One region of the Desulfuromonas versatilis genome, then DNA from elsewhere that is predicted to be linked to it. Evidence: predicted binding sites of a transcription regulator. Region 1 holds the regulator's gene; the other holds the start of a gene.
The links. Region 1 encodes HrcA, which represses chaperone genes, less so after heat shock. Its sites were predicted from a motif close to TGTTAGCACTCNNNNNNNNNGAGTGCTAACA; they were not measured.
Positions count from the first base shown of each region.

Region 2: a site for HrcA is predicted at 11,178-11,208, ahead of groES (co-chaperone GroES). Genes of this name have one in related genera too.

Region 1 is NZ_AP024355.1:4,571,899-4,587,785, reverse strand. Features, by position in the region: gene DESUT3_RS20495 (hypothetical protein) at 1-131, shown strand, start outside; gene DESUT3_RS20490 (Na(+)/H(+) antiporter subunit D) at 124-1,890, shown strand; gene DESUT3_RS20485 (universal stress protein) at 1,928-2,392, shown strand; gene hemW (radical SAM family heme chaperone HemW) at 2,410-3,540, shown strand; gene hrcA (heat-inducible transcriptional repressor HrcA) at 3,692-4,732, shown strand; gene grpE (nucleotide exchange factor GrpE) at 4,745-5,350, shown strand; gene dnaK (molecular chaperone DnaK) at 5,411-7,321, shown strand; gene dnaJ (molecular chaperone DnaJ) at 7,452-8,564, shown strand; gene DESUT3_RS20455 (penicillin-binding protein activator) at 8,650-10,536, shown strand; gene DESUT3_RS20450 (carboxypeptidase-like regulatory domain-containing protein) at 10,649-11,437, shown strand; gene DESUT3_RS20445 (putative 2-dehydropantoate 2-reductase) at 11,454-12,368, opposite strand; gene DESUT3_RS20440 (tetratricopeptide repeat protein) at 12,412-13,302, opposite strand; gene DESUT3_RS20435 (CarD family transcriptional regulator) at 13,479-13,946, shown strand; gene ispD (2-C-methyl-D-erythritol 4-phosphate cytidylyltransferase) at 14,032-14,733, shown strand; gene ispF (2-C-methyl-D-erythritol 2,4-cyclodiphosphate synthase) at 14,733-15,230, shown strand; gene DESUT3_RS20420 (glutamine--tRNA ligase/YqeY domain fusion protein) at 15,298-15,887, shown strand, end outside.
Region 2 is NZ_AP024355.1:4,255,378-4,271,264, forward strand. Features, by position in the region: gene DESUT3_RS19155 (Coenzyme F420 hydrogenase/dehydrogenase, beta subunit C-terminal domain) at 1-1,243, opposite strand, end outside; gene DESUT3_RS19160 (flippase) at 1,188-2,546, opposite strand; gene DESUT3_RS19165 (transposase) at 3,143-3,448, shown strand; gene DESUT3_RS19170 (IS3 family transposase) at 3,445-4,089, shown strand; gene DESUT3_RS19175 (GxxExxY protein) at 5,542-5,925, opposite strand; gene DESUT3_RS19180 (MBL fold metallo-hydrolase) at 6,613-8,058, opposite strand; gene groL (chaperonin GroEL) at 9,080-10,729, opposite strand; gene groES (co-chaperone GroES) at 10,767-11,057, opposite strand; gene DESUT3_RS21025 (hypothetical protein) at 11,343-12,815, opposite strand; gene DESUT3_RS21175 (DUF507 family protein) at 12,862-13,128, opposite strand; gene DESUT3_RS21180 (DUF507 family protein) at 13,125-13,403, opposite strand; ZMP/ZTP riboswitch at 13,545-13,632, shown strand; gene DESUT3_RS19210 (pyridoxal-phosphate-dependent aminotransferase family protein) at 13,845-14,924, shown strand; gene DESUT3_RS19215 (DUF4139 domain-containing protein) at 15,091-15,887, opposite strand, start outside.

The DNA of each region.
Region 1 (15,887 bases):
CCCTGTTTTACCGGGTGGAGAGCTGGCCGGGTTTCTACGCCCTGTTCGGCTTCGTCTCCTGCGTCGCCATCATCGTGATTTCCAAGCTGCTCGGTTACCTGCTCAAGCGCAAAGAGGATTATTATGATTGACACCCTCCACCCTGCGCTGCTGTTCATCCTGGGGGCGGGGCTGCTCTGGCTGCTTCCCCTGGCCGGGCGCCGGGCCCTGATCCTGCTGGTGCCGGCGGCGGCCTTTGTGGTGATCACCCAGCTCGAACCGGGCAGCGCCTGGCATTACCGGATGTTCGGCTTCGACCTGGCCCTGCTGCGGGTCGACAAGCTCAGCAAGGCCTTCGGCTATGTCTTTACCATCAACGCCTTCGCCTGCTTCCTGTTCGCCCTGCACCTGAAGACCCGCCACGAGCACTCGGCGGCGCTGGCCTACATCGGCGCCAGCCTCGGCGCGGTCTTCGCCGGGGACCTGATCTCCCTCTACCTGTTCTGGGAAGTGATGGCGGTGACCTCGACCTTCCTGGTGCTGGCGCGCAACACCGAGCGGGCCAACGGCGCGGCCTTTCGCTACGTGATGGTGCATATCTTCGGCGGGCTCTGCCTGCTCGCCGGCATTCTGCTGCAGGTGCAGGCCAGCGGCTCGGTGGCCTTCGACGGCTTCGACCTGCGCAGCCTGCCGACCTACCTGATCCTGCTCGGCTTCCTGGTCAACGCCGCGGCACCGCCTTTCTCGGCCTGGCTCTCCGACGCCTATCCCGAGGCGACGGTCACCGGCGGCGTGATCATGACCGCCTACACCACCAAGACGGCGGTCTATACCCTGATCCGCGGCTTCGCCGGCTGGGAGATCCTGATGGTGGTCGGCTGCGTCATGGCCATCTACGGCATCATCTACGCCATCCTTGAAAACGACATGCGGCGCATTCTGGCCTACTCGATCATCAACCAGGTCGGCTTCATGGTCTGCGGCATCGGCATCGGCACCGCCATGGCGATCAGCGGGGTAGTGGCCCATGCCTTCTGCCACATCATCTACAAGGCCCTGCTGTGGATGAGCGCCGGCTCGGTGCTTTACATGACCGGCAAGAGCAAATGCACCGACCTGGGCGGGCTCTACAAGACCATGCCGCTGACCATGATCTTCGGCACTATCGGCGCGCTGGCTATCTCCTCTTTCCCGGGGCTCTCAGGCTACACCAGCAAGCCGATGATCATCGAAGCCGGGGTGCACGAGGGGCTCTACTGGGTCTGGCTGGTGCTGGAGATCGCTTCGGCGGGGGTGTTCCTGCACGCCGGGATCAAGTTCCCCTATTTCGTTTTCTTCGCCAAGGACAACGGCCTGCGCCCGGGCGAGCCGCCCCGGCACATGCTCGCCGCCATGGCCCTGCTGGCCTTTTTCTGCCTGTTTCTCGGCGTTTACCCTCAGCCACTCTACGCGGTCCTCCCCTTCGAGGTGGATTTTCACGCCTACACCTTCGAGCACACCCTCAACCAGTTTCAGTTGCTGATGTTCTCGGCCCTGGCCTTTTTTCTGCTGCTGCCGCTGCTCAAACGCACCGAGACCATTTCCATCGATTCGGACTGGTTTTACCGCCGGGGCGGCCGGTTGTTCTACGGGCTCGCCGACAAGGCGCTCAACGGTCTCAACAGCTGGGGCGACCAGCTGTTCATCAAGCGGATTCCCGGCCTGCTGGCGCGCTTCTTCGAGGAGCCCGGGAGCAACGTGCAGAAGCACGGCCTGCGGTTGCTGGCCGAGGCCGCCGGCGACGAATCGGAACTGCGCCAGCAGGAGGAACGAATCGAGCACCGCAGCCGGCAGGGCGCCTACCCGGTGGGGACCTGGGTGCTGCTGGCGGTGGTGTTTCTTACCGCCCTTGCCGTTTTGGTGATTCCCTGAGCCGGGCCCCCGGCCCGACCCGCCTGGGAGGTGTGCAGTGAAAAAGGCCCTGATCGCCGTCGACGGATCCCCCAATGCGCAACGTGCCGTTGAATATGCGGCGCAGATTTTGCCTCGGCTGGAAGAATGCGAGGCCTACCTGCTCGCTCTGGCGCCCTCCATCGCCGAGCAGAGCGACGAGCTCGACCCGGCCGTGGCCGAACCCGAACTTCACGGCGACGAGGATCACCGCGGGGAGTTCGAACGGCTGAGCACCGCGCTGGAGGCTTCCGCCGGTCTGCTGGTCAGCGCCGGAGTGCGGCCGGAGCGTATCAGCTCCAAGGTCCTCGGCCTGCGCATCAGCAAGGCCCAGGATATCGTCGACGAGGCCCGGGCCCAGGGGTGCGACACCATCATCCTGGGGCGCCGCGGGCAATCGCGGCTGCGTGCGCTGTTGCTCGGCAGCGTCTCCGCCGAGGTGGTGACCAAGGCCGCCGGACTCAGCGTCTGGGTAGTGGAGTAAGCTTCCGGCAACCTCTGATGCCCGCCCTCTATCTGCATGTCCCTTTCTGCCGTCGCAAGTGCCCCTATTGCGACTTCTATTCCCTGCCGGTCGCTACCGCGGCCCTCGCCGGCTACCCCGAACTGCTGATCCGCCATCTGCGTATCGCCGCCGCCACGGGTTGGCGGGGGCCCCTTGACACGGTTTTTTTCGGCGGCGGCACCCCCTCGCTGCTGCCGCCCGCCGCAGTCGCCGAGGTGCTCGGCGCCGCGCGGGAGCTGTTCGGCCTGGCTCCCCAGGCGGAAATTTCCATGGAGGCCAATCCGGGAACCCTCTCCTTGGAGTCGCTGGAGGGTTACCGCCAGGCCGGGGTGAATCGTCTCTCCCTGGGCGTGCAGTCCCTGGAGGATGGCGAGCTGCGCCGGCTGGGGCGTATTCACAGCGCGGCCCAGGCCCGCCAGGCCGTGGCCTGGGCCCGGCAGGCCGGCTTTGCCAACCTCTCTGTTGACCTCATGTTCGCTCTTCCCGGGCAGACGGCAGGCAGTTTGGCCCGGCAGCTCGAGGCCCTGCTGGAACTCTCCCCCGAGCATCTTTCCTGCTACGGTCTGAGCGTCGAAGAGCAGACCCCCTTTTACCACCTGCATCGCGAGGGAGGCCTCGAGCTGCCCGACGAGGAGACCTACGCGGAGCTGTTCCTGGCCCTGCACCGGAGCCTTGAGGCCGCCGGCTTCGAGCACTACGAAATCTCCAACTACGCGCGGCCCGGATTCCAGTGCCGCCACAACCTGCGCTACTGGCAGCGGCGCGGCTACCTGGGGGTGGGCGCCGGCGCCCATTCCTTTTGCCCGGCGGGGTTCGGCCGGCGCAGCGAGGTGCCCGGCGATCTCCAGGGCTATGCCCGGCAGCTGGCCGCTGGGCGTGATCCGGCGCGGCTGCTCGAGGAGTTCGACCAGCGCGGGGCCATGGCCGAAACCCTCTACCTGGGACTGCGCACCGCGCAGGGGGTGGACGAGAAGCGCTTCCGCGAGCGGTTCGGCTGCGGGGTCGCCGATGCCTTTCCCGAGGCTCTGGCCCGGACGGCCGGACAGCTGCGGCTGGAGCAGGGACGCTGGCAAATGGGGCTTTCCGGGTGGCTGGTCTACGACCACCTGATCAGCGCTTTTCTGTGAAAAAACCCGCAATTTTCCAGCCGCATTAGCCCTTGACAAAGGGGGGGGGGCGTTGTTATTTTGTGTTTCGTTAGCACTCCCGCTTGCCGAGTGCTAAGTCTGACCTGAAGGCCGGATTTTCCGGCTTGAGTTTTTTGGAGCGGGGCACGGGATGAGCGAGGAGCTCAACGAGCGGGGTCGCCGGATTCTGGAGGCGATCATCGAGGACCACATCATCTCCGCCGAACCGGTCGGTTCGCGGGCGGTGACCCGGCGCCACCCCTTCGGCCTTTCCCCGGCCACGGTGCGCAACGTCATGGCCGACCTTGAGGAGATGGGCTACCTGGTCTCCCCGCACACCTCGGCGGGGCGGGTGCCTACCGACAAGGGATACCGGTTCTATGTCGATTCCCTGCTGCAGGTCGGCCCGCTCAGCGAACTGGAGCGGCAGCGGATCGAAAAGTATTACCGGCTCGAGGGCTTGCGGGTGGAGGAGCGGCTGCGCGAGGCGGGCAAGGTGCTCTCGGCCATCTCCCACTACACCGGGCTGGTCATGGCCCCGCGCTTCACCTCCACGGTGTTTCGGCATATCGAGTTTCTCAAGCTCTCCCAGGGGCGGATCCTGGTGGTGTTCGTCTCCCAGTCGGGCCTGGTGCAGAACAAGATCATCGAATACCACGAAGAGATCTCCCAGGCCGAACTCGAGCAGATCACCAATTATCTCAACCGGACCCTCACCGGCCTGAGCATTCAGGAGGTCAAGGCGCGCATCTTCAAGGAGATGGCCGAGGAGAAGGCCCTCTACGACAAGCTGCTCAAGCGGGCGCTGCAGCTCTCCCAGGAGGCGCTCAACGAGGAGATGGGCGGGCAGCTGTTCATCGAGGGGGCCACCAACATCCTCGAACAGCCCGAATTCGCCGACGTCGAGCGGATGAAGCGGCTGTTCCGCACCTTCGAGCAGAAGGGAGTGCTGATGGATCTGCTCGACAGGTCCCAGCGGGCCAAGGGGGTGCAGATCTTCATCGGCAGCGAGACGGAAAACAGCATCATCGAAGGCTGCAGCCTGATCACCGCCACCTATTCAAGCAGTCGGGGCGCCATCGGTGCCCTCGGGGTCATCGGCCCCACCCGGATGCCATATTCCATGGTGATCCCCATCGTCGATTACACGGCCCGCCTGGTCAGCCAGGTTCTGGAGCTGGAGTCAGAGTAGGAGAAATCGAACGTGAGCAAAAAGCACAAAAAGGAACACGCCGAGACGCCGGCCGCCGAGGAGGCTGCCCCCCAGGCAGCGCCGGAGGCCGCCGCCGAAGCCGGGGCACCCGCCGAGCCCGCCCTGGAAGAGCAGCTCGCCGCCGCCCGCGAGGAGGCGCAGAAAAACTGGGATCTCTACCTGCGCCAGCGGGCGGACCTGGAAAATTTCCGCAAGCGCGCCCAGCGGGACAAGGAAGATACGGCACGCTTCGCCAACGAAGGGATCCTGCGGGAGATGCTCCCCGTCCTCGACAACCTGGAGCGGGCCGTGGAGCATGCCCGCCAGGAGGAGGCGAGCGGCAACGGCCTGCTGCAGGGCGTGGAGATGACCGTCAGCCAGTTCCAGAAGGCCCTGGAAAAATTCGGCGTCAAGCCGGTACAGGCCCTCGGTCAGCCCTTCGACCCGGCGGTTCACGAGGCCATTGGCCAGATCGAAAGCGCCGACCAGCCGGCCAACACGGTGGTGCAGGAGCTGCAGAAGGGCTACCTGCTCAACGACCGCCTGCTGCGCCCGGCCATGGTCATGCTGGCCAAGGCCCCTGCGGCCGGCCAGGAAGAGGCCGCCGGCAACGATTGACGCGCGGCGCCGACCAATCAACCAATTCAGCCAAGGAACATCACAAGGAGGATATAGATCATGGGTAAAGTCATCGGTATCGACCTCGGCACCACCAATTCGTGCGTTGCCGTCATGGAAGGGGGAGAGCCCGTCGTCATCGCCAACTCGGAAGGTTCCCGCACCACCCCCTCGATGGTGGCCTTTGCCGAAAGCGGCGAGCGGCTGGTGGGGCAGCAGGCCAAGCGCCAGGCGGTCACCAACCCGGAAAATACCCTGTACGCCATCAAGCGCCTGATCGGCCGCAAGTTCGATTCCGACGCGGTGCGCAAGGACATCGAGATCAGCCCCTTCAAGATTCTCAAGGCCGACAACGGCGACGCCTGGGTCGAGGCCCGCGGGAAGAACTACAGCCCGCCGGAGATCTCGGCCATGGTGCTGCAGAAGATGAAGCAGACCGCCGAGGATTATCTGGGCGAAGAGGTGACCGACGCGGTCATCACCGTGCCGGCCTACTTCAACGATTCCCAGCGCCAGGCCACCAAGGACGCCGGCAAGATCGCCGGCCTCAACGTGCTGCGCATCATCAACGAGCCGACCGCCGCCTCGCTGGCCTACGGCCTGGACAAGAAGAAGGAAGAGAAGATCGCGGTCTTCGACCTGGGCGGCGGCACCTTCGACATCTCCATCCTCGAGCTGGGTGACGGGGTCTTCGAGGTCAAGTCGACCAACGGCGACACCTTCCTCGGCGGCGAGGACTTCGACCAGCGCATCATCGACTACGTGGCCGACGAGTTCAAGAAGGAGCAGGGGATCGACCTGCGCAAGGACAAGATGGCCCTGCAGCGCCTGAAAGAGGCGTCCGAGAAGGCCAAGTGCGAGCTCTCCAGCTCCATGGAGACCGACATCAACCTGCCCTTCATCACCGCCGACGCCTCCGGGCCCAAGCACCTCAACATCAAGCTGACCCGCGCCAAGCTCGAGAGCATCTGCGGCGACCTGCTCAACAAGCTGGTCGAGCCCTGCAAGATCGCCATCAAGGATGCCGGCCTCTCGGCCTCGGAGATCGACGAGGTGATCCTGGTCGGCGGCATGACCCGCATGCCCGCGGTGCAGAAACGGGTCCAGGAAATCTTCGGCAAGACCCCCAACAAGGGGGTCAACCCCGACGAGGTGGTGGCCATCGGCGCCGCCATCCAGGGCGGCGTGCTCAAGGGCGAGGTCAAGGACGTGCTGCTGCTCGACGTCACCCCCCTGTCGCTGGGCATCGAGACCCTCGGTGGCGTGATGACCAAGCTGATTGAGAAGAACACCACCATCCCCTGCAAGAAGAGCCAGATCTTCTCCACCGCCGCCGACAACCAGCCGGCCGTATCGGTGCACGTGCTGCAGGGCGAGCGCGAGATGGCCGCCGACAACAAGACTATCGGCCGCTTCGAGCTGGTGGGGATTCCCGCCGCGCCCCGCGGCGTGCCCCAGATCGAGGTGACCTTCGACATCGACGCCAACGGCATCCTGCACGTCTCGGCCAAGGATCTCGGCACCGGCAAGGAGCAGTCGATCCGCATCACCGCCTCCTCGGGGCTCTCGGATGCCGAGATCGAAAAGATGGTCAAGGACGCCGAGTCCCATTCCGCCGAGGACAAGAAAAAGCGCGAGCTGATCGAGGCCCGCAATCAGGCCGATGGCCTGGTCTACACCACCGAGAAATCCCTCGCCGAGCACGGCGACCAGGTGGACGAGGAGACCAAGGGCAAGATCAAGTCCGCCCTCGAGGAGCTGAAGAAAGCCATGGAGGGCGACAGCGCCGAAGAGATCCAGCAGAAGACCGAGGCGCTGGCCCAGGCCTCGCACAAGCTGGCCGAGGCGATGTACGCCAAAGCCCAGGCCGCGGGCGGCCAGGAGGCCCCGGAGGCCGGCCCGGCCGGTGGCGCCAAGGACGAAGGGGTGGTCGACGCCGAGTTCGAGGAAGTCGACGACAGCAAGAAGTAGTTTCCCCCCCCCCCGGTTGAATAGTGTATAACCCTGCGGCAACAGGAGTCGGACCCGATCCGGCTCCTGTTGCCGTTCGCAGCATTGCAAGGCGCCATCCTGGACGGCCGCCTGCAAGGGAAGGACAAGCTTGGCCAAGCGAGACTATTACGAGGTGCTCGGGGTCAATCGGAACGCCAGCGAGACCGAGATTAAAAAGGCTTACCGGCGTCTGGCCCTGCAATACCACCCGGACAAGAACCCCGGCGACAAGGCGGCCGAGGAGCAGTTCAAGGAACTCTCCGAGGCCTATGCCGTACTTTCCGACGGGCAGAAGCGCGCCACCTACGACCAGTTCGGCCATGCCGGCCTGGGCGGGGGCGGCGGTTTCTCCTCCGAGGGCTTCGGCTTCGGCGGCAGCCCCTTCGAGGATATCTTCGGCGACATCTTCGGTGACATCTTCGGCGGTGGAGCGCGTCGCGGTCGCGGCCGCCGGGGCGACGATCTGCGCTACAACCTCACCATCAGCTTCGAGGAGGCGGCCTTCGGTCTGGACACCAAAATCCAGATCCCCCGCCACCAGAGCTGCGAGGAGTGCGGCGGCAGCGGCGCCCGCCAGGGCAGCGGCCCGAAAACCTGCGGCACCTGCCAGGGCGCCGGCCAGGTGCGCTACCAGCAGGGCTTCTTTTCCCTGACCCGGCCCTGCCCCGACTGCGGGGGCGAGGGCAAGATCATCGAGAATCCCTGCCCGGTCTGCCGCGGCGCCGGCAAGGTCAAGGGCAAGCGCACCATCTCGCTGAAAATCCCCGCCGGGGTGGAAACCGGCAGCCGGCTCAAGCTTAGCGGCGAGGGTGATCTCGGCAGCCACGGCGGCCCGCCGGGTGACCTGTATGTTGTCATTTCGGTGCGCGAGCACCCGATCTTCAAGCGCGAGGGGCAGGCGGTCATCTGCGAGGTTCCCATCTCCTTCACCCAGGCCGCCCTCGGCTGCGAACTGGACGTGCCGTCCCTGGACGGGAAAGTGCGGATTAAAATCCCCGCCGGAACCCAGTCGGGCAAGGTGCTGACCCTGTCGGGCAAAGGCATTCCGGTTCTCCAGGGGTATGGGCGCGGCGACCAACTGGTGGTGATCCGGGTCGAGACCCCCACCAAGCTCACCGGGCGTCAACGCGAGCTTCTCGAGGAGTTTGCCCGCGAGGGAGGCGAGGATGTCCATCCCATGGGCAAGGGGTTCTTCGACAAGGTCAAGGAGCTTTTCGGCTAATTTTCGTAAGGGGTAAGGCGTAAGGCGTAAGGGGATTTTCAGCCCGGATCGCTGCCGCCTCGCCGCTTTTTCTTAGGGAGGGGCCATGACGGGGTTCAGAGGGGTTCGCCTGCTGGTGCTGGCCGCCGCTTTCTGGGCAGTTGCCGCCAGTGCAACGGCGGCCGGGGTCGACCTGTTCGGGGAGCGGCGCCCGGTCACTACCGAGTCTTCCCTGCAGCAGGGGATCGAGCTGTACCAGGCCGGGCGCAGCGAAGAGGCCCTCGGCCTGTTGCGCGGCTTCGTGGTGCGCAACTACAATTCGCCCCAGCTGCCCACCGCCTACCTCTACCTGGGGCGGATTTTCTTCGATCAGGGGCGCCCCGACGAGGCGCTGCTCTATCTGGAGCGCATTCCCGCGGCCCAGCGGACCCAGGAGCTCACCCTGCTGGAGGGGGCGGCCCTGGTGCACACCGGGGAGGCCGAGCGCGGCTTGTCCCTGCTGCAGCAGGTTGCTCCCGATGGCCTGCCCTCCCGCGACCGCGCCCTGTTCTACGGCGCCATGGCCGAGGCCAAAGGCCGCCAGGGACGGCCCCTCGAATCCCTGGCCCTGCTTCACCAGGGGTTGTTGTCGACCGCCGCCCCGGAAGCGGAAAAACTGCTCGCCCAGGCCCATGGCCTGGTGCAGGGCCAGCTGAGCGACGCGGAGCTGGCGGAGGCCGCCTTCATGTTCCGCGGGACCCCGATCGGCGCCGACGTCAACCTCAAACTCGCCGAGCAGGCCCTGGCCGGCGGCGACCGGCAGCGGGCCCAGCAGCTGGCCGACGAGGCGGTGCGCAGCAACGCCGCCTTCCCCTACCGGGCCGAGGCGGCCAGCCTGCTTGACCGCAGCAGCGGCAGTTCCTACCTGCAGCGTGCGGTGGGCGTGCTGCTGCCGCTCTCGGGGCGTTACGCCACCTTCGGCCAGCTGGTCCGCCGCGGCATGGAACTGGCGCTGGAGATCCACAACCAGAGCGCCCCGGCCGTGCAGCTGCTGTTCCGGGACAGCGGCGCCGAGCCCGAAGACAGTGCCCGGGAGGTCGCCGAGCTGGCCAACGGCCAACGGGTCATGGCCATCGCCGGGCCCCTGACCGGCGGGGCCGCCGCGGCCGCCGCCACGCGGGCTCAGCAGGAGCGGGTGCCCCTGCTGACCCTCTCCCAGCGCGACGGGCTGCCCGAGACTGGCCCCTACGTGTTCCGCAACTCTCTCACCAACCTCCAGCAGGTCCAGACCCTGGTCCGCTACGCGGTGGGCGAAAAGGGGCTGCGTCGCTTCGCCATCCTGTTTCCCGAAAACAAGCTGGGCTACGAGTTCGCCGAGCTGTTCAGCCGGGAGGTCGAGGCCTTCGGGGGCCGGGTGGTGGCCCGGGAGGGTTATGCGGAGAAAGCCACGGATTTTCGCCGCCAGGTCAGGCTGCTCAAGGGGGAAAACCCCGACGCGCCGGAAAAGGAGGCCAAACCGGGGCAGGCTCCCGCCAGGCCGGAAGCCCCCTTTGATGCCCTGTTCATTCCCGACTACGCCGACCAGGTGGGCCTGGTCGCACCGCAATTGGCCTTTTACGGTCTCGACAAGCTTCCCCTGCTGGGCATCAACGGCTGGAACTCGCCCGACCTGCTGCGGGTGGCTGGGCGCTATGTGGAAGGGGCGGTCTTCGCCGACGGTTTCTTCCTCGCCAGCAGCAACCCCGTGGTGCGGGAGTTCGTCGCGCTCTACACCGCCAAGTACGGCGAAGAACCCTCGATTCTCGAAGCCCAGGGCTTCGATGCGGCCGGTATTCTGCTGAGTGTGCTCGATCGCCCCGAAGTGCGCAGCCGCGAAGATCTGCTCCAGGCCCTGACCCAGCTGCGGGATTACCCCGGGGTGACCGGGACCACCGGTTTCAATGGCCAGGGAGAATGCGAGAAGGGGCTGTTTCTGCTCCAGGTGCAGAACGGGGAATTCCGGCAGATCAATTGATAGTTCCGTGATTGGTGAATCGTGACTGGCGATTGGTAAAACACATAAAGCCCTGCCTTGGGAAACTGGCAGGGCTTTTTATCATCAGGGGTTTCGTGCTCCGGGGGCGACTATGGGGAATCTGGTTGGGAAAAATTGGCTGGGCGGACTGCTGCTGGTGCTGGGGTTCTGGTGGGTTGGGGGCTGCGCCCGGATTTCGGCGCCCGAGCTGGTCCTGCCGGAGGCGAGTAGCGCCACAGGCATCGCCGGAACGGTCAGCGACCGCGAGGGTGCGCCAGCCGTCGGGGCCTTTGTCTACGCCTATCGAAGCGCCAGGGGGGGCTTGCGCGGGCCGGCCGATTTCGAGGCCAGCGTGGATGAGGACGGCCGCTACTTTCTCGACCTGGTCGAGGGGCGTTACTACCTGGTGGCGCGTTCGCGGCACGGGGCGGCCATCGTCGGCCCGCCGAGGCCCGGCGATGCCTGGGCGCTGTTTGCGCACAACCCCGTGGAGGTCCGCCCGGGGCGGACCAGCCGGGCCGATTTCGTGCTGCAGGGGATCAGCCAGCCGATGCTGATGCGCGAGGGGACCCTCACCTCGGGGACCACGGGGTTTGCCGGGCGCGTGGTGGACGATTCGGGCAAACCGGCGACGGGCGCCTTCGCCATGGCCTACCGGGATGCGGATTTCCGGCGCATGCCCGATTTCACCTCCCCGGCGGTGGGCGAGGACGGCCGCTTCGTCCTCTATGTCCCCGAGCCGGGCCGTTACTGCCTGGCGGTGCGCACCCGCACCCGGGGGCAGCCGATGGCCGGCGAACTCTACGGCACGCTCGGCGAGGGGGAGGCGGGCTGCCGGCGCGTAGGGGAGGGGGAGCTGCTCGAGGTCGGCACCATCGTGGTGCGCCCCTACCGGCGCTGAGCCGGTAACCGAAGCCTCAGCGGCCCGGTTCCCCCAGCGCCAGCAGGGCGTGCAGCATCCGCACCCGGACCATTTCCACGCCCCGGGCGGCGGCCTGCTGCAGGGGGATGCCGTAGATCGCCTCGAGCTCCAGGGGGCGTCCCTCCAGCCGGTCGATCATCATGCTCGGCCGGTAGTGGTCCATGCCGTCGGTGAAACTGAGCATCCGCTCGACGAACTCCGCCGGCACCGGGCTGCTCAGCCCCTGGGCGTTGGCCCCGGCCACCACCTCCAGCATCAGGGCGCAGACCTGTTGGCGGGTCGGCGGATGCTCCAGCAACTCGGTGACGTCCTTGCCGGTCAGGGCGCACAGGCCGTTGAAGGGGACGTTCCAGACCAGCTTCTCCCACCGGGCCCGCAGCAGATCGGCCACCGCCTCGCAGCCCACGCCGCAGGCGCGGAACATCTCGGCAATGGCCTCGGCGCGGGGCGAGAGCCCGCCGGCGAATTCGCCGAGGCGGATGTTGCCCTGGCCCAGGTGCAGCACGGTCCCCGGCTTACCGCGGTTGGCGCAGAGAAAGGCGATGCCGCCCAACACCCGCTGCGCTCCGAAGGCGCCGGCCAGCAATTGCTCGTTGCCGAGGCCGTTCTGCAGGGTGAGGATGGCGGTGTTTTCCCCCACCAGGGGCCGCACCAGCTCCACCAGCCGATGGTTGGCAAAGGTCTTCAGGCCGACCAGCACCAGGTCCACTTCACCCAGTTCGCTCGCCTCGCGGGCCCCCGCCACCGACTCCAGGTGGAAATCCCCGTCCACCGATTGCACCCTCAGGCCGTGCGCCCTGACGGCAGCGAAATCCCTGCGCAGCAAAAAACGCACGTCCTGGCCGCCGCGCTGCAGCATGGCGCCATAGTAGAGGCCGAGGGCCCCGGAACCGATCACTCCAATCTTCATCCTGGGATGCACTCCATAGCTCGCTTGTTCCACGGTTTCGGGGTCAGAATTTCAGGCTGATGCCAAGGGCGGGGACCTCGCCGATCCGGCCCAGGGATACCCCGTAGGCGCCGCGCAGCTCCTGCTTCAGCTCTTCGCGCCGGTCGCGGTTAAAGCGGTGGGCATGGTTGGCGGCGTTGAAGATGTTGCCCGTGTACCAGCCGGCCTCGAAAAACAGCAGGATGCCGCCCACCACTTCGTTGCCGTTGTCGAAGGCTTCCAGGGCGCCCAGCAGAAACGCGGCGTTGAGGGCGAAGGCCAGGCCGGCGTCGCGTGGACGGCCGACGTAGAGCTGGCCGGATCCCGGCAGCAACGCCGAAAGCCCTCCGGCCAGGCGCGGGGACTTGCGCGGCAGGCTCTCGGCCCGCGCCAGTTCCCCGGCCAGGGCCGTGGCCTCGGGGCGGTCGGTCCCGAGCAGTTCGGTGCGGGCCTGGGCGAAGCGGTCCTGCTCGATCAGGCTCCAGGCCCCGCGGTAGCGGGCGGCCTGCCGGCGCGCCGGGTTGGGGGCGGCTTCGGCCAGCTCGGCGAAGCGCTGCCTGGCCAGTTCGAACTGGCCGCGGCGGTAGGGGATCTCGGCAAGCAGCTCCAGTGCGCTGCCGGCCTCGGGGGTGTCCGGGTATTTCCGGGCCGCCTGGCGCAGGGCCGCCTCGGCCTGCTCCCAGCGCTCTCCGGCAACAAAGCATTCGCCGATGCGCAAAGCCGCGCCGGGCGCCAGGGGCGAGGCCGGGTGATGGTGCAGAAAGCGCTTGTACTCGGTGATGGCCCGGTAGTAGTCCCCCTCGGCAAACAGGGCGTCGGCGAAGGAGTGGCCGCTTTCGAGAGCCGCCTCCCCGGCATGAGCGACGGGCAGGGGGGCGAACAGCAGGGCCAAAAGGAGGATTCCGGCGATGGGCATGATGAGAAAACCTTTCCGGCGGAATCCTAGCACGGGGCGCCTCCCGGCACCAGGTCAAAAAAGGGACGAGCTGGCTAAGTACTTGTTAAATGGGGACTTGGCCTTGACGGTTGGGGTTCAATATGATAACCTGACAAAATGCGATGGGAGGAATGACCATGTATAAAGTTGGCGATATGGCAGTATATCCCACCCAGGGGGTGGGGGTGATTGAAGCGATCGAATCGAAGGAGTTCTCCGGAGAAACGCACAATTTCTATATCCTGCGGATCGTCGATAGCGACATGACCATCATGGTTCCGGTCAGCAATGCCGAGCAGGTCGGACTGCGGGCCCTGATTACCAAGGAGCGCATCTCCTCGGTGTTCGATATCCTCGAGGAGAAGCCTGATAACGGCCTGGTGGTGGCCTCCTGGAGCAGGCGGCAGCGCGAGTACAACGAAAAAATCAAATCCGGCGACCTCTTCGAAGTGGCCGAGGTGCTCAGGGAACTCTACCAGATCAAGGAGGGCAAGGAACTCTCCTACGGGGAAAAGAAGGTTCTTGAGCTGGCCCGCAAGCTGCTGGTCAAGGAGATTGCCCTGGCCCAGGGAGCTGCCGAGGAGAAGGTCGTCGAGCGGGTCGAGAGCATTTTTCTCCATTAAGCGTGTTGCCGGCTGGCCTGGAGAGGGGTGATGCCCCTTTCGATAGACCGGCACTTCGAGGCCCCTTCCCGTCCGCCGGAGGCACATGAACGTCACTGTACTGATCCCCGCCGCCGGCATGGGCAACCGGATGGGCGCCGCTGTCAACAAGCAGTATCTTGCCCTGGCCGGCCGACCGATTCTGGCCCACACCCTGGCCCTGTTCGAGCGCCATCCCCGCGTCGACCATATCTACATCATTTCACCGACCGCCGAGATCGATTACTGCCGCAGCGAGATCGTAGCACGCTACGGCTTCGCCAAGGTGCGCCAGGTCGTGGCCGGCGGCGCCGAGCGCCAGGACTCGGTGCGCAACGGGCTGGAGGCCTGCGGCGCGGCGGAGACCGACGTGGTGCTGATCCATGACGGGGTGCGCCCGTTCTTCCCGCCGGCGCTGCTCGAGCCGGTGGTGGCCAGCGCCGCTTCGGTGGGGGGGTGCGTGGTCGGCGTGCCGGTCAAGGACACCATCAAGCAGGTGGCCGCCGGACGCATCGAGGGGACACCCGACCGGCGTGGCCTCTGGCAGGCGCAGACCCCGCAGGCCTTTCGCTTCGGGCTGATTCTCCAGGCCCATCGCCGGGCCCTCGCCGAGGGGTTCTCCGGCACCGATGACGCCTCGCTGTTCGAGCGGCTCGGGCTGCCGGTGGCGATGCTCGAGGGGAGTTATCGCAACATCAAGATCACCACGCCAGAGGACCTGGTCCTGGCGCGGGCTTTTTACGCCGATTCGGCAGAGGGCCAATCATGATGCGCATAGGTCACGGCTATGATGTGCACCGCCTGGTGGCGGAGCGCAAGCTGATTCTCGGCGGGGTGGAAGTCCCCCACGCCCTGGGGCTGCTCGGCCATTCCGATGCCGACGTGCTGCTGCACGCCATCTGCGACGCGATCCTCGGCGCCATCGCCGAGGGGGATATCGGCCGGCACTTCCCCGACACCGATCCCGCCTACCGGGGGATCTCCAGCCTCAAGCTGCTGCGCGAGGTCATCGCCCTGGCCGAGGCCAAGGGCTACGCCATCGGCAACCTCGACGCCACGGTCATCGCCCAGCGCCCCAAGCTGGCCCCCTACATCCGCAAGATGGTGGCCAACATCGCCGAGGCCTGCCACGCCGACATCCGCCAGGTCAACGTCAAGGCCACCACCACCGAGGAGCTCGGCTTCGAGGGGCGGGCCGAGGGGATCTCGGCCCACGCCGTGGTGCTGCTTGCCCCTATCGAGATCAGCCGCGAACTGGACGTGTGAACGATCCGACGCGCAGGCCAATCAACCCACCAAATATCCACTGAAAGGGAATAAGGGTTTTCTGAACATGTCGACGCCCGAGGTATCGCCCGCTGTCAATTTCATCCGCCACATCATCGATCAGGACCTGGAGACCGCCAAGTACGAGGGCCGGGTGGTCACCCGGTTTCCGCCCGAACCCAACGGCTATCTGCACATCGGCCATGCCAAGAGCATCTGCCTCAATTTCGGCCTGGCCGCCGCCTACGGCGGGGCCTGCCACCTGCGCTTCGACGATACCAACCCGATCAAGGAAGAGGACGAGTACGTCGAGGCCATCAAGGCCGACGTGCGCTGGCTCGGCTTCGACTGGGGGGCCAACCTGTTCTACGCCTCGGATTACTTCGAAAAGCTCTACCAGTACGCCGTGGCGCTGATCAACAAGGGCAAGGCCTATGTCTGCAGCCTGAGCGCCGAAGAGATCCGCGAGCACCGCGGCACCCTCACCGAGCCCGGCAAGGACAGCCCCTACCGCAACCGCAGCGTGGAGGAGAACCTGGCGCTGTTCGAAAAGATGCGCCGGGGCGAGTTCGCCGACGGCGCCCACGTGCTGCGGGCCAAGATCGACATGGCCTCGCCCAACCTGAACCTGCGCGACCCGGTCATGTACCGCATCCT
Region 2 (15,887 bases), 320 kb from region 1:
GCCTGTAAGTGTATGCATCGGGGACAGAACGTTTTACTGGAACATGGCAACCTCTCTTGGAAGCCGCATGAAGCCTGGCACCTAGCAAAGTACGTTTGTTTTCAATGACGCCGCTTTGGCTTTCGACAATCTTTGAAACCGGTAGAGATTTTAGATGGCAGCCCCCCGCCCTGACTCCCTCATCAAATATTGGAATAAGGGCCGAATGGCGGACCACAATCAGTGAGTGCCCCTGGGGATCATGCGAATATTCGGGTAGCCATGCATCCATAAATGTAGCGTCCGCCACCTCCGCAAATACATCATCACAATAATTACAGGCGTTTACCTGAAAATAACCATCAGACCAAATGTTGCTGATTTTAGAAAAAGGAATTGCAACACCGACACAACCGTTTTTTGCCACTGCTTGAAATTTAAAATTTCCTGCCCGCCCGGTGTTTTCCTTGAGCCGGTACTTGGCCGAGGCTAAATGTCCAGGAGGAATCCCCGAAATACTGGCTAGGTATTCTGTATATAGACGGTTAGGCATATGGCCACAAGTCAGCCCCAGTGTATAGACTATGCGACGTCTTAAGCGCGGTAAAGCCTCCATAGCTAAATGCAAGCCCTTGAGAACACATGGCAACCCCACAACAGCGTAGCGAGCTTCTTTAAATTTTTCATTCATCAGAGCCACTGCCTCAGCCACACTTACAGGGTAATAGCGCGACCCCGCAGCGCCCCGCAGGGCCTCAATATCAGCCACAGCTTTATACTCAAAAAGCCCGTCGTTGCCTTTTCCTTCGCCGACACAGACAACAGCATCAACAAGCCCTCTGCGGACTAAGGACTCTAACAGCCAAGTGGCCATCCCACCAGATGCACCTCGCGCACGATGGTCACTGACCAACGAGTACCCGACAAATGATTCTAAATATAATCCGACAGTTTTCTCAAATTTAGCTTCCTCAGAGCAACCAAAACGTGTCTTTGCTAAACGATCTTCGCTCTTGGACTGTGGGCCGAAGGGACAAACTTGCATGCAAAGTTGACAACCCGATGGGCACTCCCCAACCAAAATAGGGGCGATGTCACCATTACCACACAAAGCCATTTCCAAATTACGATTTGGACAAACTCCGGCACAAATACCACATCCGCAACAGAGTCCGCGCTCAACAATGTCAGCAACAACCTGCCTCGATTTATCCATTTTCATTCCTGAAGGTAACACCCCACCCACGCCAAGCTTCAGGCCCAAAGACATGCCATCTTACGGCAAAAAGGTAGAGAACTAAAAGAGTGATTTCACTCACTAATGTCGACATAGCAGCACCCTTTGCACCAAACAATGGTATTAACATAGAATTTAGTGCCACATTAACAATTGCCACCGTGCCCATATAAAAAATTTTTCGGCGCATATGTTCTTGGGTCACTAGGGTCGCGCCGACACTTGTTGAAAGAAAACGCACCGGGGTGCAGAAAGCGAGGACAGCCAAAAGATCTATTGCAGACCGATATGCAGTGCCGAAAATTAGTGGTATCAAAAAAGGAACAATAAACAAAATCACCACGGCAATCATCGCGCCTATTAGCAGCATATTGCCGTTACCAACCCGATAGACCTGAAGAAATTTTAAACGGTCATGATTCGCCCATCGATGATATTTTGGAAGCAAAAATCTCTGGTAAATCACATTTGGCAACATATATACTGCCGCCATAACAGTAAAAGCCACATTATAAACGCCTGCAGCATCCGCCCCCTTAAGATATTTCAGTAAAATAATATCACTTTGGTAATACACAAGGTAAAATATGCCAGCCAGCCCAAAAGGCCAAGCAGAGCGAATGAAATCCACGGTTGTAATAGATCTGGATTTTTTTTGAAAAGCTTCGTCAACAATGGGTTGCCTAGAGTGCCCCTTAAGGGTGAAGCGGCCTCTGCGCATTTCACTCAAGTGCGCAACACCCAAAAACACCACAATTAAAGCAACAGAGGCATAAGCAAAAGCTATATATTCGATAGCAACCTGCGGTGAGGCTACAACAATTACAATCACTAATAGAAATCTAGTTGCATGGGGCAATAGTTGCCATAAAGCCAAGGCGTTGTATCGCTCTTCAAGTTGAAGTTTTCCGCTGACCAATTCCATGCACATCGTCCCCGTCACCACTGGCAGAAGACAATAAAGCAATTGCCGGGTCGCGGCATCATGTGGCCCCAAAGTCGCCCAAATGGCTAGCGACAAGAGAACTACGAATGAACTAATTAGAACAAAACGGAAGGACGGGGCCAACCAACGCAACGCACCCCATCCTTCCGCGCCGAATAGTTTTAGCCAAAGGCCTTGGACACCAAACCCTGCCAATGGAGCCACCAGAGTCACCATTGCCAATGCTGAAGAAAAGGAGCCATAACCAGCAGGTGACAATTCGCGAGCGAGCACTATTTGAATGAGAAATGCTAAACTTGCTCCACCCAGCGTGCTGAGCCATAAAAAAGAAATTGTTCCAAGTGCTTTTCGTGTGGCAATTTCTAATCTACTTAATAGTGCCATAATTAATGGTCCAGGGGATATTCTATAGTCATCCCGTCAAATATTGCACTTCGATCCCAGGGGACGTTCTTTTCTATTTTTCCAACCCTTAAAGGGCCTAGTGAAACAGCCTTAAAGGCCCAGGGGGCCCAGGGGACGTTCTTTTCGGGGCCCAGGGGACGTTCTTTTCTATTTTTCTATCCCTTAATAACCACCAAAATCCAGCAGCTTCCAAGGACAACATTCGCCCCCCGAGCGCTTCGGGGTCGGACCAAGCCAACCAGCTGATCCCATGACAAAATTCCCCATTTTTTGCCTTCAAAATACCCTTATAGGCCGTTTTTTGGGTCAAAATCAGGCCCAAAGATCTTAATCTGGACCACCTCGTAAAGGGGCCCAGGGGACGTTCTTTTCTATTTTTCTAATGGGCTATGGGGTCGGACCAAGCTAACCAGCTGACCCCTGGACATAAAACCCCATTTTTTGCCCTCAAAATACCCTTATAGGCCGTTTTTTTGTCCAAGGGGACGCTGGTGACTTGTTGACTTACCCCTACATGAGCTATCTTCACTTTTGCGGACACACCAATTACCCTAATGGGAACAGGAGGTGTGTTCATGGGCAATCGAAGGTACGATTCTGACCTTAAACGCGAAGCCGTCCGCATGGTTGTTGAAGAAGGTCTTGGGATCCGCGAGGTTGAACGGAACCTCGGAATCACCTTTGGGGTCTTGAAGGGCTGGGTGCAGAAGCACCAGAACCATCAGGACGCCGCGTTTTCATCGCGCTCTGCTCCAGAGTCTCCAGAGGCGGAACTGAAGCGGCTGCGTAAGGAGAATGAACGACTCCAACGGGAGCGCGACATTCTAAAAAAAGCAGTGGCCATCTTCTCGACGGACCCGCATCGATATTCGGGTTCATAACCGAGCACCGCTCCCAGTACGGAGTGAAGGAGATGTGCCGCGTCTTTGGAGTGTCTCGGAGCCGGTATTACGCCCAGCTCAAATCCGGAGCGACCAAACGACAGCGTGAGGATCGGGTGCTGTCGGTCGCGATCAAGACAATCTTTGACGACAGCGACCAGACCTATGGTGCCGGCCGCATTGTCCGGGATCTTCGCGCACAGGGGACCAGAGTCGGCAAAAATCGCATCTGGCGGCTGATGAAGCATCACGGACTGCGGGTCAAGACCACGCGCCGGTTCAGGGTTACGACGAACTCAGACCACAAACGGCCTGTCGCTCCGAATCTGGTCCAGCGCAACTTTTCAGCCGAAGCCCCGGATCGGCTCTGGACCGGCGACATTACCTACATCTGGACCGCCGAGGGCTGGCTGTATCTGGCGGTCGTTCTGGATGTGTTCTCCCGCCGGATTGTCGGCTGGAGCATGAACAAACGGATGACGGACGACCTGGTGGTTGCCGCGTTCAAGAACGCGGTGGTCAGACGACGCCCCGCACCCGGGTTGATTTTTCACTCGGATCGAGGGTCGCAGTATTGCAGCAAACGATACCAATCCCTGGTGAAAGGGATCAGCGCTCTTCATCCAAGGGGACGCTGGTGACTTGTTGACTTCCCCCTACAATCACCCTTGAGGATACACAGGGTCCGGGGGACACGGTTATCTATTTATCTAATTTCTCAAACACGCCGGCAGGAAACAAAAAATTCAATCCCCCGCTTCCACAACGGAAAATCTCTGATACAAATGGTCGAGACCAATTAGAGGCCCCCGTCGGGGCCGGCCCTCCACCCTTGCGGGGAGAACCCCGCCGCAACGCAATACGACCTCCAGGGGCCCGGGGGCGCACACCGCCACCAATTAGACCCGCGCAGGGGCGCTCACAGCAAATCCCCTCCCACGAACAAAAAAGCGTCCTACCACAAGACCACAGGAAGGACGCCTCAACGACGAAACTCTTCCTCTCTTCGGCAGCCCGGAACCACCAATTCTGGGTTCAGGGATTTGCACCGCCGGGTGGGTTACGGCGGCACCTTTATCGGAGAGGTAAACTCAAGATTTACAAGCATCTCTCTATCACTCCCCCTCCGCCGAAGTCAACAAAAATCCTAATTTTCTAATGTTCTACCAAAAGTGTTACGGGAACGTGGTTAGTGCCGCATTTTCACACATTTCCGTAGATAAATTCAACGGGGTGGGTTTCTGGGCCGAGATCAACCCCGAGCCTTCTCGATTGCAAACAACAAGCCCTAACTTCGCCCACCATCAACAAAAATCGCCGCCCGAGGACAGCGATCATCTGCTTTTTTGGTTAGAAGCAAACAATTTCAAACACTTCGAAATGCGGAAGGATAGCAGAAATCCTCCCCCAAAAACACCCGGGATAAGCCCGTCGGCATGTCATATTTCCGACATGTGAAGGGCGAATTTGCAGAGTGTCCGCAAAATGACGTTTTTTTGACCGTGTTTTGGGGACGCCGGGGATTAGATGCGGGACGCTCCGGATTTTCTCTGGGGTTATGGGGTTTAGGACAAAATCGATTTAACAGGGATAGACAGGATGGGCACGATGAAGAGCGAGGCTATCACCCTGAAATACAAAAATATGGCCTAATCCCTTTTTGTCGAACGCAGATAAAGGCGGACGCACGCGGATGAAATCTTAAACCTCGAATCTAGGGTTTGTCTTTGCTTTTGTCTGCGGCCATCTGCGGCCATCTGCGTTCAATTCATGCCTATGCTTTGGGTCCTGAAAACCTCTTTGTCGAACGCAGATAAGGGCGGATGCACGCGGATAAATTCTGAAACCTGGAATCTAGGGTTGGTCTTTGCCTTTGTCTGCGGCCATCTGCGGCCATCTGCATTCAATTCATGCCTATGCTTTGGGTCCTGAAAACCTTTTTGTCGAACGCAGATATGGGCGGATACACGCAGATTGAATCTAAACCCGGAATCCGGGGTTTGTCCTTGACCTTATCTGCGGCCACCTGCGGCCATCTGCGTTCAATTCATGCCTTTGCTTTGGGTCCTGAAAACCTCTTTGGCGAACCATTGTCAAAAGGAATTGACCACCCTGCGTATTTCAACTTTTGAGGTCCCAAAATTTATTAACAATCCAACCCTCTTGCCTGTAGCCTTGAGATAATTCATGCACTGGGAAAAATGCGAGGCATCCAAACCCTTCACGGCCTTCAACTCCACGATGACCTCATTCTGGACAACCAGATCGGCAAAAAACTCACCGACCACAATCCCGTCATAAATGACATTAAGCGGATATTGCTGCGCGACCGACAACTCGGATTTGGATAACTCATGACACAAGGCGTTTTCATAGACTTTTTCCAGAAAACCTTGACCGAGTGTTCTCCCCACCTGGTACGCACAACCGATTATCAGCTCGGTGATGCTGTTAATATAGGCTTCGTCACGGACCATAAATCACCTCAATACCCTTTTTGGCGAACGCAGATAAGGGCGGATGCACGCAGATAAAATCAAAACCTGGAATCAAGGATTTGTCTTTGTCCTTGTCTGCGGCCATCTGCGGCCATCTGCGTTCAATTTATGCCTTTGCTTTGGACCTTGAAAACCTGTTTATCGAACGCAGATAAGGGCTGATGCACGCAGATAAATTCTTGAACCTGGAATCCAGGGTCTGTCCTTGTTCTTGTCTGCGTCCATCTGCGGCCATCTGCGTTCAATTTATGCCTTTGCTTTGGACCTTGAAATCCTTTTTAGCGAACGCAGATAAGAGCGGATGCACGCAGATAAAATCAAAACCTGGAATCAAGGATTTGTCTTTGCCCTTGTCTGCGGCCATCTGCGGCCATCTGCGTTCAATTTATGCCTTTGCTTTGGACCTTGAAAACCTGTTTATCGAACGCAGATAAGGGCGGATGCACGCAGATAAATTCTTGAACCTGGAATCCAGGGTCTGTCCTTGTTCTTGTCTGCGTCCATCTGCGGCCATCTGCGTTCAATTCATGCCTTTGCTTTGGGCCTTGACAACCTTTTTGGCGAACGCAGATAAAATCGAAACCTGGAAACTGGGGTTTGTCTTTATCCTGGATTTCCTGAACATCCCTGTCAATTCGCCTTGCACTTCTGGTCTCCCCCGTCACCCTACCCCACCTTCTCCACCAACCCCCGCAGCTGCTCGACAAGGGCCGCCTTGGCCTCGGGTTCGCCGTGGACCAGGCGTACCTCCTTGGGGCGCACGCGCATGCGGCGGATGAAGTTGACCAGGTTGGCCTGGTCGGCGTGGGCGGAGTAGCCCGCGAGGGTGTGGACCCGGGCGCGGATGGCGTGGCGCCGGCCGTCGAGCTCGACCCAGCCGCCGCGGGGTCCGTACTGCTGGATGGCGCGGCCGGGGGTGCCGGCGGCCTGGTAGCCGACCAGCAGGATGTCGGTGCGCGCGTCGCCGAGCAGCGCCTTGAGGTAGTTGACGATGCGCCCGCCGCTGCACATCCCCGAGGCGGCGATCACCACGCAGGGCCGGGCGGTCTTCTGCAGGTAGCGCACCGCGTTCTGGTGGTCGGCGTGGGAATCGACGGTGGTCAGCTGCTCGAAGCTGAGCGGGTGGCGCCCGGCCCGCAGCCGGCGGCGGGCCTCGGCGTCCCAGAAGGGGCGCAGCTCGCGGTAGACCTCGGTGAAGCGGCTGGCCAGGGGCGAGTCGACGATCACCTCGAGCTCCTCCCAGGGCAGGCCCCGGGCGGCGAAGCGGCTGCGGTTGCGGTGCAAAATCTCCTCGAGCTCGTAGAGCAGCTCCTGGGTGCGGCCGATGGAGAAGGCCGGCACCAGGATCACCCCGCGGTCGGCCAGGGCCCCCTCGATGACCGCCTGCAGCCGCTGGCGCCGCTCGCGGCGCCCCTCGTGGTGGCGGTCGCCGTAGGTCGACTCGAGCACCACCACATCGGCCCGGTAGGGGGCGCGCGGGGCCGGCAGCAGCGGGGCGTGGGGGGCGCCGAGGTCGCCGGAAAACACTGCCCGTAATGCGTAATTCGTGATAGGTAATGGGTTAGGAGCAGAATCTTCGATATTGACATCAACTTCCACGTAGGCGGAGCCGAGGATGTGGCCGGCTCTTTGGAGCTTGATCTTGAGACCGACGTCCTGGCCGGCTTCGACCTGCTGCCAGCGGCCGTAGGGGAGCGCTACGAGCTGGTTTTTCAGGCGCCGCAGGGCCGCCTCGATCAGCCACCAGTCGCGGGTGACGCCGACCTTGAGGGCGTCTTCGATGACCAGGGGGAGCAGCCGCGCCGAGGGCTCGCTGCAGAGGATGGGGCCGGTGAAGCCGGCGGCCAGCAGGTAGGGGATGCGCCCGACGTGGTCGAGGTGGACGTGGGTGACGACCAGCGCCTTGAGGTGCCCGACGGGGAAATCTATGGAAAGCCGTGACTGGTGATTCGTGACTGGTGACTGGTTATGGCGGAGGGCCCGGTCGTCGTCGCCCTGGAACAGGCCGCAGTCGATGAGGAGGCCGGCTTCCGGGGTGAGGCGCAGCTCGTGGCAGGAGCCGGTGACGCCGCGCCGGCCGCCGTGGTGGATGATCTCGGGGTAGTCGCTCATGGATTCACTTTCCGCCGCCCTGCGGAAGGGGGGTGGGCGGCTGCATGAACCAACTACAACGAAAAAGATTTTAGTTCAAGGGAAAACTGGAAGTTAGGCCGCGCGTGATCCGGCGGATCGGTCGGATCGGAGCGAGGACGTGGGGCACTCCCCCCTTTCCCCCGCACCCAAATCTTCTCTACCACTGAGAGCACTGTGATGGCACTGAGAGAACCCCCGACTTCAATGTCCGTCAGATTTACCCCTCAGATACCTCAGTGTCCTCAGTGGTGAAATGGCTTCGTTCAGGAAATTCAGGGTTGGCCTTGGCTCTTATCTGCGTCCATCTGCGGCCATCTGCGTTCTAATAATGCCTTTGCTTCTAACCTTGAAAACCTTTTATCGAACGCAGATAAAGGCGGATGCACGCAGATAAAATCAAAACCTGGAATTCGGGGTTTGCTTTTATCCGGAAAAGTGATTTTTCAAGACCTGATCCCCGCTACCAAATCTTCGCTACCACTGAGAGCACTGAGATTGCACTGAGAGAACCCCCAACTTCAATGTCCGTCAGATTTACCCCTCAGATACCTCAGTGTTCTCAGTGGTGAAACCGCTTTGTCCGTTCAGGTAATTCAGGGTTGGTCTTGGCTCTTATCTGCGTCCATCTGCGGCCATTTGCGTTCTAATAATGCCTTTGCTTCTAACCTTGAAAACCTTTTATCGAACGCAGATAAAGGCGGATGCACGCAGATAAAATCAAAAACCTGGAATTCGGGGTTTACCTATATCTAGGTGATTTTTCAAGACCTGATCCCAGCCGCCAAACCGTCTCTACCACTGAGAGCACTGTGATGACACTGAGAGAACCCCCAACCTCAATCTCCGTCAGATTTACCCCTCAGATGCCTCAGTGTCCTCAGTGGTGAAACCGCTTTTTCTTTTGACTTTGAACTTTCCCCCGGCTCCAGGACAAAAAAAACCCGCCCCCCGGGTTGCTCCGGAGGGCGGGTTTTTGTCGTACAACAGGCGCCTAAGCGGCTTACATCATGTCCATGCCGCCCATGCCACCCATACCGCCCATGCCGCCAGGCATTGCCGGCATGGACTCTTCCTTCTTCGGCAGTTCGGCGATGCAGGCCTCGGTGGTCAGCATCAGGCCGGCAACCGAAGCGGCGTTCTGCAGGGCGCTGCGGGTGACCTTGGTGGGGTCGATGATGCCGGCGGCGATCATGTCGCCGTACACGTCCTTGGCAGCGTCGAAGCCGAAGGCGCCGGTCTCGCCGACCACCTTGTTGACCACGATGGAGCCTTCCAGGCCGGCGTTGGCGGCGATCTGACGCAGCGGCTCCTCGAGGGCGCGCTTGACGATCTTGACGCCGAAGGCCTGCTCGCCGACCACGCTGACGTTCTCCAGGGCGGCGATGGCGCGGATCATGGCGACGCCGCCGCCGGGGACGATGCCTTCTTCGACGGCAGCGCGGGTGGCGTGCAGGGCGTCCTCGACGCGGGCCTTCTTCTCCTTCATCTCGGTCTCGGTGGCAGCGCCGACCTTGACCACGGCAACCCCGCCGACCAGCTTGGCCAGGCGCTCCTGGAGCTTCTCGCGGTCGTAGTCGCTGCTGGTCTCCTCGATCTGGGCGCGGATCTGCTTGACGCGGGCCTGGATGTCGGCCTCGACGCCGGCGCCGTCGATGATGGTGGTGTTGTCCTTGTCGATGACGATGCGCTTGGCGCGGCCGAGCATGTCGAGGGTGGCGTTCTCAAGCTTGAAGCCGACTTCCTCGCTGATCACCTTGCCGCCGGTGAGGATGGCGAGGTCTTCGAGCATGGCCTTGCGGCGGTCGCCGAAGCCGGGAGCCTTGACGGCGGCCACGTTGATGGTGCCGCGCAGCTTGTTGACCACCAGGGTGGCCAGGGCTTCGCCCTCGACGTCCTCGGAGATGATCACCAGGGGGCGGCCCTGCTTGGCCACCGGCTCGAGAACCGGCAGCAGGTCGCGCATGTTGCTGATCTTCTTGTCGTGGATCAGGATCAGGGCGTCCTCGATCACCGCTTCCATGCGCTCGGGATCGGTGACGAAGTAGGGGCTGAGGTAGCCGCGGTCGAACTGCATCCCCTCGACGGTCTCCAGGGTGGTCTCCATCGCCTTGGCTTCCTCGACGGTGATGACCCCTTCCTTGCCGACCTTCTCCATGGCCTCGGCGAGGATGTTGCCGATGGTCTCGTCGCCGTTGGCGGAGATGGTGCCGACCTGGGCGATCTCCTTGTGGTCCTTGATCGGCTTGGAGAGCTCCTTCAGCGAGGCGACGGCGGCCTCCACGGCCTTGTCGATGCCGCGCTTGATTTCCATGGGGTTGTGGCCGGCGGTGACCAGCTTGACCCCTTCGCGGTAGATGGCCTGGGCCAGCACGGTGGCGGTGGTGGTGCCGTCACCGGCGACGTCGGAGGTCTTGGAAGCGACTTCCTTGACCAGCTGGGCGCCCATGTTCTCGAACTTGCCTTCGAGTTCGATCTCCTTGGCGACGGTGACGCCGTCCTTGGTGATCAGCGGAGCGCCGAAGGACTTCTCGATGACCACGTTGCGGCCCTTGGGGCCCAGGGTGACCTTGACCGCGTCGGCCAGGGTGTTGACGCCCTTGAGAATCTTGGCACGGGCTTCCTGCCCGAATTTGATTTCCTTAGCTGCCATGGTGCTGTTTCCTCCTTATGCAGAAGTAGAGAGTCGATTACTGTTCGACGACGCCGAGGATGTCGTCCTCGCGCATCATCAGGTACTCTTTGCCTTCGATCTTGATCTCGGTGCCGGCGTACTTGCCGAACAGGACCTTGTCGCCGACCTTGACGTCCATGGCCAGGACCTTGCCGTCCTCGGTCACCTTGCCCTTGCCCACGGCGACGATCTTGCCCTGCTGGGGCTTTTCCTTGGCGGTGTCGGGGATGATCAGGCCCCCGGCGGTCTTGGTCTCCTCTTCGAGCCTCTCGACGATGATGCGGTCGTGCAGCGGTCTGATGTTCATTGCTGATACTCCTTTCTCACTAAAAAAGAATGAATGCTGGGAGATGCTCCCACGGGGATAGCACTACGAACAAAAACGGCCCGGGCACACGGTCCGCCCGAACCCAGCCGGCCACCCGGCTGTTAGCACTCGCCGCAAGGGAGTGCTAACGAATGGGCTAAATATAGTCAGTCGGTCGGGAAAGTCAAGGGGGATTTGGAAAAAAATGGAGGAGGCGTGCCCGTAAGGCGTAATGCGTAACGGGTTTAACCCCTCACGCCTTACGCCTCACGCCTTACGCTCGAACTACCCCCCCGTCAGGGAGGCGAGCACCCGGGTGGCCAGGTCGTCGGCCATCTGCTCGGCGAGCTTGCGGCGCTCTTTTTCGAGAGTGGAGTAGTCGTGGTCGAAGAACACCTTGGCCGGCGACTCGAAGTCGATGGCCGGTTCGTCCGAGCCGTGGGGGAAGAGCTTGACCCGCGAGCGGGTGCGGATGTCGGTGGAGCTGGCTCCCTTGTCCTCGACGTAGCCGAAGATCTCGCCGGTCAGGTAGCTGTTGGCGGCAAGCCAGGCCTGGTCGACCCGCTCGACCCCGCCCTTGAGGATGATGAACTCGAGCCCCTGCTGCTCGCCGGAGCTGGTCAGGGTGTCGACGAAGTGGTCGAAGGCCGCCTCGGAGAAGGCGCCGGGGACCATCACCGTGTTGAAGGGGGCGATGTAGACGATGCGCGCCCCGGGCAGGCCGGCGGGGCGGGCCGGGGCCGGCTTGGGCTGGGGCTTGGCGGCCGGGGCCGGAGCGGGCTTGGCGACCGGGGGGGCGACGGGCTTGGGCGGTTCCAGCCGGGCCACCTGGGGCGCCGGCGCGGGGGCCGGGGTCGGCGCGGGCGCGACGACCGGGGCCGGAGCGGGAGCCTGAGCGATAACCGGTGCCGGGGCGGGCGCGACGGCGACCGGGGGTTGGGGTGCCGGGACCACGGGAGCCGGCGGGGCCGGGGCCGGAGCTTGGGCCGGGACCGGGGCCTGGGCGGGCGTCGGGGCCGCAAGCGCAGCCGGGGCCTGGGCGACGGCGGCCGGTGCGGCGGGAGCTACGCTGCTCGGCGCCACCACCGGCAGCGGCGGCTCGGGGCGCCGGGCGATCACCGGTTCGGGTGCCGGGGTCGGGGCGGGCGCGGGAGCGCTCACCGGGACCGCAGGGGGCGCGGCGGGCTTGGCTGCGGCGCCGAGCACCCCGACCCGCAGGGAGGTCGCGGCGGCGCCGGGCGCGGGGCTCGGCGGGGCCGGCCGTGAGGCTGCGGCGCCGGGCCGGGCCGGAGCCGGCGCGGCTGCGGCCGCCTGGGCGCCGGGCGGGCCGATCCGGCTCGCCCCGAAGGTGGCGAGCCGCGCATCCCCGGCCAGGCCGAGCAGCAGCTTCTGGATCGCGGCGCGCTGCGCGGCGCCGGTCCCCTGGCGCATGACCACCAGGGCGGGCGCCCCGTCGGCGCCCTGCAGCTCGGCGAGGACGAAGAACTCCCCGGCCGGCTGGCGGCCGACGTAGTCGCGGCCGAGGATGGCCAGGTCGACCATGCGGAACTGCTGCAGCCAGCCGTGCAGGGTCTTCTCGTCCTTGAAGCTGCGGGTCTCCACCGGCTCGCGGAGCCCCTGCTGCAGGTAGTCGCCCAGGGCCCGGAGTTGGGGTTCGGCGACCGCGCCCCCCTCGACGACGCCGAAGGTGAGCTTGGCCAGGGCCGGAGAGGCCCACAGCAGCATGACGGCAACCAGCAGCAGATATCGGTGTTTCATGAAACTCCCTGTCAATCCTGGCGTGTTCGACCCCGGCAAGGACCCGTCACCACTTGCGCTTGGCCATCTCTTCGGCGAAATACTTGTCGTAGAGCACCTGCCACTCGCGGCTGCCGGGGATCTTTTTCTGGCGCTGCAGCTTCTCCCGCACCAGGCCATCGACCTGGTCGTCCACGGAGAGCACCCGGGTCAGGGCCTCCTTGACCGACTGCAGGGCCCGCGCCTCATCGCGGTAGTCGACCAAATCGTCCTTCCACAGCCCGTCGGCGATCAGGTGGGCCAGGTGCGAGATGCGCTGTTCGCTGAGCTTCACAGGGGGATCCCCCTCTCTTCGGCGAGCTTTTTCTTGATCATCAGAAACAGCTTCTGCCGATCCATCCCCGGCGGGGCGTTCTTCAGATGGGCCTCGAGCAGTTCGCGGGCGTCGCGCTCCAGGTCCTGTTCGCCGGCCAGGTTGGCGCGGATGATCGCCTCGATGCGGCCCTGGACCCGGCCGCGCTCGGCCTTGAGGGCGGCGCCCCCCTGCTCGGTCAACCCCTGCAAAACGGCGGCGGCGACCCGGCGGATCTGCTCATCGGTGAAACGCATGGCAAAGTCCTTCCAAGGGGTGGAAAAAACATGCTGAATAACGGTTCATCCTACCTGCGGGCCGGAGCGTTGTCAACGAGGGATTTGCTTGACAGGGCGGCGGCGGATGTGCTAACCAGAGGGCCTGTAAAAAGGCATCTAAAGGCCTCCTGTGACTGGCGAGAGGTGGATCACCACCGGGGAGCAGGGATGGCTTGCGCAGCGAAAGCCGTACGCCTGGGCTCCCGCGAGGGTCCGGGCGTTTTTTGTTTAGCTCTTTTGCCGAGTGCGTTGACAGCAAAAGGCAATAGATAGGGATAATGCGGAAATAGCCGATCAAAGCGGAAAAAAAGCAGTACCCGGTTTTGGTTTATAGAATCCGCCCTTATCCTGCCTTTTCAGACTCTTATCAGCGTTCAATTGCCTATTGGTTTGCTTTTCTCAACCCAGGAGCCTCTTTCCATGACCAAGAAACTCTACATCCCCGGCCCCGTCGAAGTCAGCCGCGACGTGTTCGAGGCGATGGCCGCGCCGATGATCGGCCACCGCATGAAGGAATACGCCGCGATCCACCAGCGCGTGACCGACGGGCTGAAGAAGATGCTCAACACCGCCGACCCGGTGTTCCTCTCGACCTCGAGCGCCTTCGGCGTGATGGAGGGGGCGGTGCGCAACCTGGTGCAGAAGCGCTGCGCCAACTTCGGCAACGGCGCCTTCAGCGGCAAGTGGCACGACGTCACCAAACGCTGCGGCCTGGAGGCCGACCGCTTCGACGCCGAATGGGGCCGGCCGGTCACCGCCGAGATGGTCGACCGGGCCCTGGCCACCGGCAAATACGACGCCATGACCCTGGTGCACAACGAGACCTCCACCGGGGTGCTGAGCCCGCTGGAGGAGATCGCCGCGGTGATGCGCAAGTACCCCGAGGTCAGCTTCATCGTCGACACCGTCTCCTCGATGAGCGCCGTGCCGCTCGACGTGACGGCGCTGGGCACCGACGTCTGCCTGGCCGGGGTGCAGAAGGCCTTCGGCCTGCCGCCGGGGCTGGCGGTGTTCGCCGTCTCGCGCCGGGCCCTGGACAAGGCGAAGACCACCCCCAACCGCGGCTATTACTTCGACTTCGAGGAGTTCGAGCAGAACGACCTCAAGCACAACACCCCGAGCACCCCCTGTATCAGCCTGATCTACGGCCTGGACCACCAGCTGCAGAAGTTCTTCGCCGAGGGGCTGGAGAAGCGCTACGCCCGCCACCGGGAGATGGCCGAGGCCACCCGCCAGTGGGTGCAGGCGCAGGGTTTTGCCCTGTTCGCCGCGCAAGGGGCCCGCTCGCTGACCCTGACCTGCGGCCAGAACGACGGCCGCACCGACCTCGAGCAGCTGAAGAAGCTCGCCGGCGAGCGCGGCTACGCCATCGACAACGGCTACGGCAAGATCAAGAACCAGACCTTCCGCATCCCCCACATGGCCGACATGACCCTGGCCGATTTGCAGGAGCTCTTCGACCTGCTCGAGGAGCTGCTGCCGCGGGTTAGGAAACCGTGACTGGGGAGGGGCCGTGACTTGTGGCTGGTGAGGGCACCCACAAGGGGTGCCCCTACAGTTGCGGCCGCCTCAGATCCGACCGATCGGTCCGATCCGACTGATCCGTCGGATTTGCGGCGGCCGCCCTTCTCCCTTCTCCCGCCTTGGGCACCCACAAGGGGTGCCCCTACAGTTTCACCCGCACCCTATACTCCAGCACCGCCTTCCCTTCCGCCGGCACCGGGATCTCCCAAACCGCCGTTCCTGCCGCCGGCTTGCGGTGGGGGTGGGACTCGCTGACCATCTCCCAGTCGCCGGGCATGGGTTCGGCCACCTTGACTGTCACCTGCTCGGGCTTGGCGTTTTTCAGCTCGATGCGGTAGGCGCTCTCGAAGATGTAGTTGTAGCGGCCGCTGCCGGCGAGCTTCTTGAAATCGGTCTGGGTCTTGTCGGCGGTGACGTCGAAGGCCTCGCCGAGCTTGAGACGCACCTTTTCGTTTTTCGGGGTGTGGTCGATGCGGTCCTCGCCGACGAACTGGGCGCCGCCGCTGCTGTCCTGCTTGTAGACGCGGACGATCCCCCGGGGCAGGGGCATGCCCAGGGAGGCCTGCTCGCGGTTCTCGAACTCGACGAAGACCCCCACCTTGAGCTTGCGGCCGAGCTCGCCGAAGCTGCCGCTGTAGTAGTAATCGCTCCCCTGCAGCAGCAGCTCCTTGGTCACCGGCACCCCGCTGGCGCCGAGCAGGGCGACCTGCTTGGTCTGGTTCTCGGCGATGGTGGTGGGCCGCTCCAGGGTGTAGAGGTGGTACTCGAAGAGGGCCTCCTCGGCCATCTTCGGCGCGGCGGCCTCGGCGGCCAGGGTCTGGAAGCGGGCGGCGGGGACCGGCCGCAGCTCATCGCGGGCCCGGTGCACGTCGCCGGCCACCAGCTGCAGGCGGGCCTGGCGGTAGGAGGTGCCGCTGCGGTTGGTGAGGGTCACCCACC